Regions from separate parts of the Paenibacillus sp. LX16 genome, predicted to be linked through region 3. Evidence: predicted binding sites of a transcription regulator. Region 3 holds the regulator's gene; each other region holds the start of a gene.

Region 1 (3,278 bases), 180 kb from region 3:
AGGTTGTAAAAAGAACTTCCATGGGCTTATCACTATTTTCCACAACCCATGATTCCAACGAACCTGACTGTAAACATATAGCCAGACCCCCAAAGACTTGCGCAAACACAAGCACCCCGATATGATCTGTCCAAACGAACAACACACTATAGACTAGAAAACAACAAAGTCCCAAAATAACAGAAATTTTTCTTCCATACTTATCTGCAATCGCCCCTGTGGGTATCTCAAACAAAAAAATACTTACAAAGAATACAACTAGTAAGAAGTTTGCACTCTGCAAAGAAAGTCCTTTAGCTAATAGAAAAAGGATGAGCGTAGTCCCAGTGATTTCACTCATAAAAAATTGAAGAAAGCTGACGGAGTAAAATAGTTTATGAGGTTGCACTCTCAGGATTCCGCCGCTTGCTCTGCAGCCTCATATTCACTTCGCAAAATCCCCATCTGAATAATGTCATAGTATTGCCCTTCTCTGAATAGCTTCTCCCGAAGCCGTCCTTCCTCCTTGAAGCCACAAGACAGATAGCAACGGTGTGCACGTTCATTGAACGCATAGACCTCCAGCTCCAGCCGATGCAGGTTCAGTGAATGAAATGCAAATTTTTGTAACAGTCGGATCGCTTCCCGTCCATAACCTTTGCCCAGGTCACCGTCACGCCCGATCACAATACCAAAGGTGGCGTGCCGATTCACCCAGTTGATTTTAAATAAATCCAGTTGTCCGATATAGTTCAGTGTGTCTTTATGCGCAATGACAAAACCTTTGATCTCGGAGTTGCCGTCAATCATCATTTGTACAAAAGACTCACTATTAGTCTGTGAATGCGGATAGACAAACACGTCGCTTAAACCACGTGTGATTTCCGGGTCATTGACCCATTTTCGGATAGCTGGTACATCTTCTTGACGGTATTCTCTCAATACAATTCGTTTTCCAATGATATGCGGCATCGTAATCTTCCCTCCAATTATGTATTTGTTTTTGGCAACACTAACTCCCCGCCAACACCTTTATGCTTCCATTACTCTTACAAACTCCAGAAAACGCGTACCTTTATAATGAAGCTCACCACGATCCCCGATCACAATCATACCGAAGACCGTATCCTTCACCTCCAGCTCCATACGCTCACCCCCGTCAAACTCAAAGGTGATATAATAATAGGTCGAAGCTGAAAAATCGCCTGATCCCCCACGCACCCTTGTCCGTTTATCCACAACCTTACATGAACGTTGTACCTGTTCGGCTGCTTGATTGGACAGGCCCGCTCCGATCGTTTTGACAATTCCCATAATCATTACAAAAGCGATCAGTCCAAATACGATGAAAAAGATCATATTAAACGATTGAAATTCCATAAAATCACTTCCCATCTGCTTCATCCTTTCTACAGTAAAATGTAAATTTTCCATTCTATTGCCCATTGACAAATCGTACATCTCCACCCTCAAAAACTCCAATACTTTTTTAACATACTTACGAAAAAAAGTTCTTTCGCTCTTTTCCGCACCCCGCTTGGACTTATACCCGATCTGGGTCCTCTGATCCCCTCTAGACCGATTGACAAAACTATATATAGATATAAAATAGAGAATGTACTCTAAATATAGTGTAAAAAACGTATTTATGCCCGATATCTTGAAGATACAGGTATGAAAATACATGTAAATATAGAGTCAAAATCTTAAATGGCGCAGCCAGCAAGGGATTCCATCTATAATAGATCCCAGGCAATGCGTTTTCTTTTTTCATTAATTGTTTAAGGAGGTTGAATACCATGCTGATTGCATATGATTCCAAGACCGGCAATGTAAAAAGATTTATAAACAAGCTCAAGCTTCCAGCGGTTCAGATCGAGGAACAAATGACCATAGAAGAACCTTACGTACTTATTACATATACAACCGGGTTTGGGCAGATACCTGAGAGGGTATCTTCCTTTTTGAAAAAAAATGCACAAAACCTTGTTGGTGTAGCTGCAAGCGGCAACCGTAACTGGGGTGAGAAATTTGCCAAAAGTGCGGATTTGATTGCCGACCACTATAATGTCCCCGTGATTAGTAAATTTGAATTATCTGGAACGTTCGGAGATGTAGAGCGTTTTAAACAGGAGGTGAGCCGAGTTGCGGCATATTGAATTGAACAACATGTTGATGAAACGCGATACAGACGGCTTTTTCCAATTGGAAAAGGACCAAGAGGCTGTAGCAGAATTTATGAAAGAAGTCCAGGAACGGAGCTTGAAGTTTGCTGACACAGCCGCTCAAGTGCTGTATATGATTGAGAATGATTATTACGAGAATTTCTATAACAGCTACACGGCTGACGAAATTAATGATATTTTCCATATCACTCATAGCTACAATTTTAAATTTCCTTCCTATATGGCAGCATCCAAGTTTTATACCGACTATGCAATGAAGAGTAACGACCGTAAAGTCTACCTGGAACATTACCCTGACCGGGTTGCTGCGGTTGCCCTGCATTTGGGACGCGGTAACGCCGATACAGCACGCCTGTTGTCCCGCTCGATGATGGAGCAACGCCTCCAACCAGCAACACCAACCTTCCTGAATGCAGGCAAAAGCCGCCGTGGGGAATTGGTATCCTGCTTCCTGCTCGAAATGGACGACTCCCTGAACTCAATCAACTATGTGCTAAACACTTGCATGCAGTTGTCCAAAATCGGCGGCGGTGTTGCGGTCAACCTGTCGAAACTGCGGGCACGCGGCGAAGCGATTAAAGGCGTAGAAGGCGCAGCAAAAGGCATTATGCCTGTACTGAAGCTGATGGAAGACGGCTTTTCCTATGCGGATCAAATGGGGCAACGTAAAGGCTCTGGGGCAGCCTATTACAACATTTTCGGATGGGACGTGCTTGAGTTCCTGGATAGCAAAAAGATCAATGCTGACGAAAGAGTACGTCTCAAGACACTTTCTATTGGATTGCTGGTGCCAAACCGCTTTTACAAGCTGGCTCAAGATAATGAACCGCTACATGTATTTGCTCCTTACAGTGTGTTCAAAGCCTATGGAACGCATCTGGACGACATGGATTTGGATGAAATGTACGACACGCTGCTCGCCGATGATCGGGTGAAGAAAAAAATAGCGATGAGCGCACGTGACATGCTGACGAAAATTGCCATGATTCAGTTGGAGTCTGGTTATCCATATATCATGAACAAAAGTAACGCGAACCAGGCACATGCTCTTAAAAATGTGGGTCAAGTCAAGATGTCGAACCTATGCACGGAAATCTTCCAGTTGCAAGAAAC
Region 2 (3,278 bases), 2.3 Mb from region 3:
CAAAGGCTCTTAGGTAATATTCTCGCAGGTTTCGTGGATCTATACTGGAGGAGCCACTTCCCCGATCCACTTCATTGTTGTTACCCAGAAAATGTTTTAAAGTGGCAACCGCTTTCAAATATACTGGATGATCCCCCTGTATCCCCTTGACTAACTCCTTTGACAGCTCTCCCGTCAAATACGGATCTTCGCCGTAAGCTTCCTCATTGCGTCCCCATCTGGGGTCACGCTCCATATCCACCGTAGGTGCCCACAGGGTCAGACCGTTTAATTTGGGATCACGACGATAGTAAACACGTGCCTCATCTGCGATAACAGAGCCGATGAGGCGCAATAATTCCGTATCCCAAGTACATGCCAATCCTACAGGCTGAGGAAATGAAGTCGCCTCACCCAACCACGCTATTCCGTGTGCCGCTTCCGTACCGTGCTTGTAAGCTGCGACTCCGAATCGGTCAATGGCCGGCTGGTATTGCAACATGGATTCAACCTTTTCCTCCAAGGTTAGTCGCGACACGAGATCCCGTACACGCTCATCCAGATGAATCTTCGGATCTTGAAATAAATATTCAATACCCGTTGTTTCATGACTCATATCCGTCATCTCCTTAGCTTAATTAAGATGATAATAAGCACTTTTGTGAAAGCGTTTTAATACATCATAGCTAAAAAGGGGTACCCCGGCAACAATACCGAAAACACCCTATACTGGTTGAAAGAGAGACCGCACCATAAAGACAAAAAAAGTTGTATTTTACCTTCAATATACAAAGCTAAAAATAATATTTTTTGGTATAATCAGGATATATCACTGAAGGAGGAAGCGCTGATGAAAAATACCGGAATGACAAGGCCTCTGGATCAATTGGGGCGGATTGTACTCCCTAAGGAAATGCGCACCACAATGGATATCAATATTGGTGATTCACTTGAGTTTTTCGTAGATGAAGAAGGATTTGTATTAAGAAAATACACCGGTGTCTCCTGCAAATTTTGCGGCGCGGTGGATCATTTAACTTATTTTCGCGACAGCTTTATTTGCGCAGAGTGCATCCAGGTATTAAAGACCGCTGAAAATGTGCATGCCACAAGCACCGATGCTATCCAGGCTCAAGAAGATTCTAAGCCGACCCGAACCCACACAACCTGGCAACCCAAGCAATCTAGAGTGCAGCAAGGTGAAATGGTAAAAAAGCTACGCAAGCTAATTCAGGAACACCCGAACCTGCCCCAAAAAGTGTATGCCGAGATGCTAGATATTTCCCAAGGCCGGGTGTCCCAGTTGAAAAAGCTACTCTAAACCTTCTAAAAAACTATATCCCAAAATCATACACAATGTCCGACGACCCTGTTCATTTTTTTGTCACAACTTCGATTGCCAGGTATAGAGTAAGGCGCATATCTGCGGATGTGTCCCTTACTCTATACCTGGCTTTTTCGTGTCGGCCACCCCTGCCAATGTGACAATAGTCACATACTCTCAATGTATACGTATATACAATATATAGATCTAAACAATTGGTTAACACAAGATATCATCAATATGTTGTTTTTGTGAAAAATATATATATTTTACTATATGGAGGGTTTTTACGATGAAGGTGCTGGAGGAACATCAATTATACGACATCGGCGAGCGGGTCATTGGGGCACAAGATCTGGACATGTTGCGGGAGAATGCAAATTTGAATGGAGAATCGTTCAGCGGCAAAATGAGTAAGCTTGGCTCCGAGTATGCCAAATGGTATGCGCGCCTGCGGGTACTTCCGCCTGAACTGACGAACGCGATTGACCACGGATATGTATATGTTCACGATTTGGACCAATATGCGCTCGGAACTACGAATTGTATCTTTATCCCTTTTGGTCGTTTACTGCAAGACGGCTTTAATACAGGCAACGGCTCTGTGCGCACACCGCAAACGATTATGTCCGCTATGGCACTAGTCGCCATTATTTTTCAGTCTCAGCAAAATAGCCAATTCGGAGGTGTCTCTGCCAATAAAATAGATTGGGATCTTGCCCCATACGTTGCCCGGTCCTTCCGCAAACATTTGCGCAAGGGACTCCGGTTGTTCGAGGAAGAAATAGAATCCAATCTGTCTGACCACGAACTACATATGGCCAATCCCCATTTGCAAGAAGTCTGCCCTCGTTCCTACGCATTCGCACGCGAAGAAACGGAGACGGAAACCCGGCAGGCTGCTGAATCGCTCATTCATAACCTGAACACCATGAGCAGTCGGGCGGGTGGACAGATTCCATTCACTTCACTGAATTACGGAATGTGCACGTCTGCTGAGGGACGGCTTGTTACTCAATCGCTACTGGAGGCCACTATCCGCGGCTTGGGCAGCGGGGAAACTCCTATTTTCCCGCAGCATATTTTCCAATGCAAAGAGGGAATCAACCAAGCAGAAGGCGACATCAATTATGATTTGTTCTTACGGGCGGTAGAATGCTCTAGCAGACGGATGTATCCCAATTTTGTGAATGTGGATGCCACCTTCAACCTGCCTTTTTACCGTGCTGATGACCCGGATACCATTATAGCGACAATGGGTTGCCGTACCCGCACCATTTCTGACCGTTTCGGTAGAAACCGTCAGAGCGGCAAGGGGAATCTCTCCTTCAATACTATTAATCTGGTGCGGCTCGGGATTGAATATGGTATTTGCACAGGCAAACGCCTGACACCTGACCGTGATCGCTTTGATGCGAGACTGGAAGAAGTTATGCGCATTGCGGTAGATGGCCTAATTCATCGCTATCAAATCCAGACCAGCCAACCGGCCAAAGCCTCGGACTTTATGATGCGCGAAGGGGTATGGGAAGGTGGAGAACAACTGGCACCAGATGATAAGGTGGGAAGCGTACTAAAACACGGTACGCTTTCGATCGGGTTCATCGGGCTGGCTGAGTGCATGAAGGCACTATACGGGAAACACCACGGGGAGGATGATTTCGTATACCGCGAGGCACAGCGAATCATCACTTCCATGCGCGTGTATTGTGATCGAATGAGTGAATATCACAATTTAAATATTACATTGTTCGCTACGCCTGCCGAAGGTCTATCGGGTAAGTTCACCTTGCTGGATCAACGTGATTTCGGGATTATTCCTGAGGTAAATGATCGAGAATATTACACGAATTCTTTTCATATTCCCGTGTATTATACGCTCCCGGCTGCTCGTAAAATCAGCTTAGAAGCTCCGTTCCATAACCTATGCAACGCTGGTGCGATTTCATACATCGAGCTGGATGGTAATGCGCGG
Region 3 (3,278 bases):
CGCTTACAATCTCGTCTAAATCAACACGAATAAGCAGTTTGCCAATGGTTTCAAAGTTTAGGTTCTCATAAGACTGGATAAGGCGAACAGAAATTAAATCCCCATTATATCCTTCCAGCTCCATCCAATGGTTTTTACCCTCATCCTTATCCGCCTGACTAAGAGCAAGTTCCCTATCTTTATTCTTTATTGGATCGCTACTATCCCCGGCCACAAACTCCCTACCTGCTGAATCGTACAGATAAATGGAATGAACGTAATTTGCCGGATCCACATATTTCTCCAATTCATCTCCAATTTTCTGTTCAAGACGATAGAAATCATAGCCTTTTACATTTCCTTGAAGATCTAATAAATTTTTTTGAATATACGGATCGACTGCTATGTTATAACTAACTTCTTCTACTCTTTCAAGCTTCTCTTCTACATTGTTGGACGACATCATCAGCACTTGTGAGGATTTTGCATAGATTTGCTCATCATAGAGGGAAAAGGCATATTGAAGGCCTCCTAATACAAATACTAGTGTTGTCAGCATAATCAATGTAATCGTTAAGAAAAGCTTTACGTTTAGCTTTGAATTTATATATAAATTCGCAAAGTAAAACCATATCTTCTTCATGAACATGAAACAGCTCCCTCAGTTCGGGAATGATACAAATTCGGATTTAGCATTTTCTTTATATTTATTATTCCAAATAAAATACTTCCTTTAAATTTCTTGACACAGGACTGTCATCAGGATTGGTCTCCATTAAAGGCTTCATATAAGCCCACCATTTTTGGCAAATATCTGTAGCGCTCCAGACTTTAAAATCAATTTTGTCTTTTGCAGTTTTCAGGATGAATTTGTTTATCTTTCTTATTTATCTAAACTACACTAAAATACGATAGATGCCCTATGACGCAATTCACTAAAATATTGTTTTCATTGAACTACTCTTCATTCAAGAAATGCATGTAGCTAACAGATTTTGAGTCTGAACCTTCCATAAAATTCTATAAACCATACTAATCAACGACAAAAAAACGGCATTTCTGCCGTTTTTCTAAAGGATGGACTCTCAGGGACTCGAACCCTGGACCAATTGATTAAGAGTCAACTGCTCTACCAACTGAGCTAAGAGTCCACAATAAAATTATGGTGGAGCCTAGGGGGATCGAACCCCTGACCTCATCGCTGCCAGCGATGCGCTCTCCCAGCTGAGCTAAGGCCCCAAATATGTAAGTGTTTCAAGCGACTTCTATATCATATAAAATTTATATCCCTGTGTCAATACTTTTATAAAAAAAATATAATTTTCTCCCTCCATGGCCCAGAAAAGATACAGTCAGCGATCAGTCGCTGGCTGTATCTTTAGATAACAGTGTTTTCAGTTCCTTCATAAACATATTGATGTCTTTAAACTGACGATAGACGGACGCAAAACGTACGTAGGCGACTTCATCCACTGGGTAAAGCTGTTCCATGACCAGCTCACCGATCTGCTGGCTATCGACTTCTGTGGCAGCTGTGTTGCGGATAGCGTTCTCTACCTGGGATACGATCATATCCAGTTGCTCAACGGATACTGGGCGCTTCTCGCAGGCCCGAATGAGACCGCGCAGCATTTTATCACGACTAAACTCTTCACGGCTGCCGTCTTTTTTGATGACCATGAGTGGGGTTTCCTCCACCATTTCAAAGGTGGTAAAACGCCTGGCACACTGTTCACATTCACGGCGGCGACGGATGGACTTGTTATCATTCGCAGGTCGCGAATCCAACACTTTCGTGCCATTGTAGGCACAATACGGACACTTCATAATCTCACCACTTTCTTTTTCCAATAAATTCCCGAATATTTTTAGTAATAATTTTGTCGAAACGGATCATAATATGTTTACCACATCGCGAGGAGGTGAACAACAATGGCACAAGGAAACAATGGCAACTCCAACAATCTGGTAGTCAGCAGATCCTCCGGCGCTCTGGAGCAAATGAAATATGAAATCGCTCAAGAGCTGGGTATCAGCATTCCTCAAGATGGATACCAAGGTAACATGACTTCCTATGAGAACGGTTCGATCGGGGGCTACATCACAAAACGCCTCGTAACGATCGCCGAACAACAATTGGCAGGTCAATACCAATAATCGCGGTAATAATGCAGAAATAACAAGATAAAGTGTATGGATGGGCTGCTAAAAACAGCCTGTCCTGCGCTTTTTTCATTTTAAAGCGAAAAGGCTCATCATGTCATTAACTTGTCATTTAAAAATCATTATAAATTTTCGTGTATTGCCTGTAGTAATAAATGACCCGCTGTACATAATGTCGTGTCTCACCAAAAGGGATTTGCTTAATGGACTCTTCTGTTCCATCCCACACTCCCTTATCCAGCCACTCTTGAACTTTACCCGGCCCTGCATTGTAAGCAGCTACGATTGCTACAGGATTATCCTGAAACTTTATGGATAGGTTATGCAGATACCAGGTTCCCAGCTCAATATTGGTGCCAGGCTCGTGCTTGACACTGTCCAGCGGAACCTTTTGAATCTGGGCGCTGTCCATAATCCAATTTGCTGTATTCGGCATAATCTGCATCAGACCCAGTGCACCCTTATGCGACTGCTTGCTGGTTTTAAAATTGGTTTCTACACGGATAATAGACGCCACCAAAAATGGGTCCACTTCATAAGTCTTTGAATACTGACGAATCTCATCCTTATATTGAATCGGATAGAACCAGGACATCCAATTTGAATTAAGGAACAGAATCAGGACAAACCCGACAAACAAAGTGAGCAGGACTCTTTTCTTTCGCAAAATATTCATGCAAGTCCCTTCCGCTGCCAAAATTGATCAATTTGTCGTTTCGTCTCAGTCTGTGTTCCGCTATTATCGATAACGATATCGGCCAAGCTTTTCTTTTGCTCAATATCCATTTGTGCGGACAGCCGAAGTCCAGCTTGCTCCTCCGTCAGACCGTCTCTGAGCATCAGACGCTGGAGCTGAATATCACGTGGTACGTACACAACCATAATTTCCTCATATAAGCTATCCAGCCCGGACTCGTACAGTAACGGAATATCTGCCAAAACAAGCTTGTCCGGCTGTTCCTGTTCAAATGCTTCCATGCGCATACGCATTTCCTTACGAATAGCAGGATGTGTAATATCGTTGAGTGCCTGCCGCTGGGCAGGGTCTCCGAATACAATCTCTCCCAGTTTTTTGCGGTGCAGGGTTCCGTCATTGTTCACTATAGCTTGTCCAAAATGCTGTATGACCGCCGCCA

What was found. Region 3 encodes NrdR, which represses ribonucleotide reductase genes. Its sites were predicted from a motif close to AACACNATATATNGTGTT; they were not measured.
Region 1: nrdI (class Ib ribonucleoside-diphosphate reductase assembly flavoprotein NrdI) is a predicted target of NrdR. The motif match lies at 1,598-1,615, and genes of this name have one in related genera.
Region 2: T3H97_RS24475 (anaerobic ribonucleoside triphosphate reductase) is a predicted target of NrdR. The motif match lies at 1,495-1,512, and genes of this name have one in related genera.

The regions. Positions count from the first base shown of each region.
Region 1 covers NZ_CP141152.1:2,025,851-2,029,128, reverse strand. The annotation lists gene T3H97_RS09370 (MFS transporter) at 1-388, opposite strand, end outside; gene T3H97_RS09365 (GNAT family N-acetyltransferase) at 391-951, opposite strand; gene T3H97_RS09360 (DUF2500 domain-containing protein) at 1,012-1,374, opposite strand; gene nrdI (class Ib ribonucleoside-diphosphate reductase assembly flavoprotein NrdI) at 1,779-2,138, shown strand; gene nrdE (class 1b ribonucleoside-diphosphate reductase subunit alpha) at 2,125-3,278, shown strand, end outside.
Region 2 covers NZ_CP141152.1:5,459,664-5,462,941, forward strand. The annotation lists gene T3H97_RS24465 (glycoside hydrolase family 3 C-terminal domain-containing protein) at 1-595, opposite strand, end outside; gene T3H97_RS24470 (AbrB/MazE/SpoVT family DNA-binding domain-containing protein) at 830-1,300, shown strand; gene T3H97_RS24475 (anaerobic ribonucleoside triphosphate reductase) at 1,596-3,278, shown strand, end outside.
Region 3 covers NZ_CP141152.1:1,843,350-1,846,627, reverse strand. The annotation lists gene T3H97_RS08485 (cache domain-containing sensor histidine kinase) at 1-622, opposite strand, end outside; gene T3H97_RS08480 (L-rhamnose mutarotase) at 690-857, opposite strand; tRNA gene T3H97_RS08475 (tRNA-Lys) at 1,058-1,130, opposite strand; tRNA gene T3H97_RS08470 (tRNA-Ala) at 1,143-1,218, opposite strand; gene nrdR (transcriptional regulator NrdR) at 1,339-1,806, opposite strand; gene T3H97_RS08460 (alpha/beta-type small acid-soluble spore protein) at 1,912-2,136, shown strand; gene T3H97_RS08455 (lytic transglycosylase domain-containing protein) at 2,255-2,818, opposite strand; gene coaE (dephospho-CoA kinase) at 2,815-3,278, opposite strand, start outside.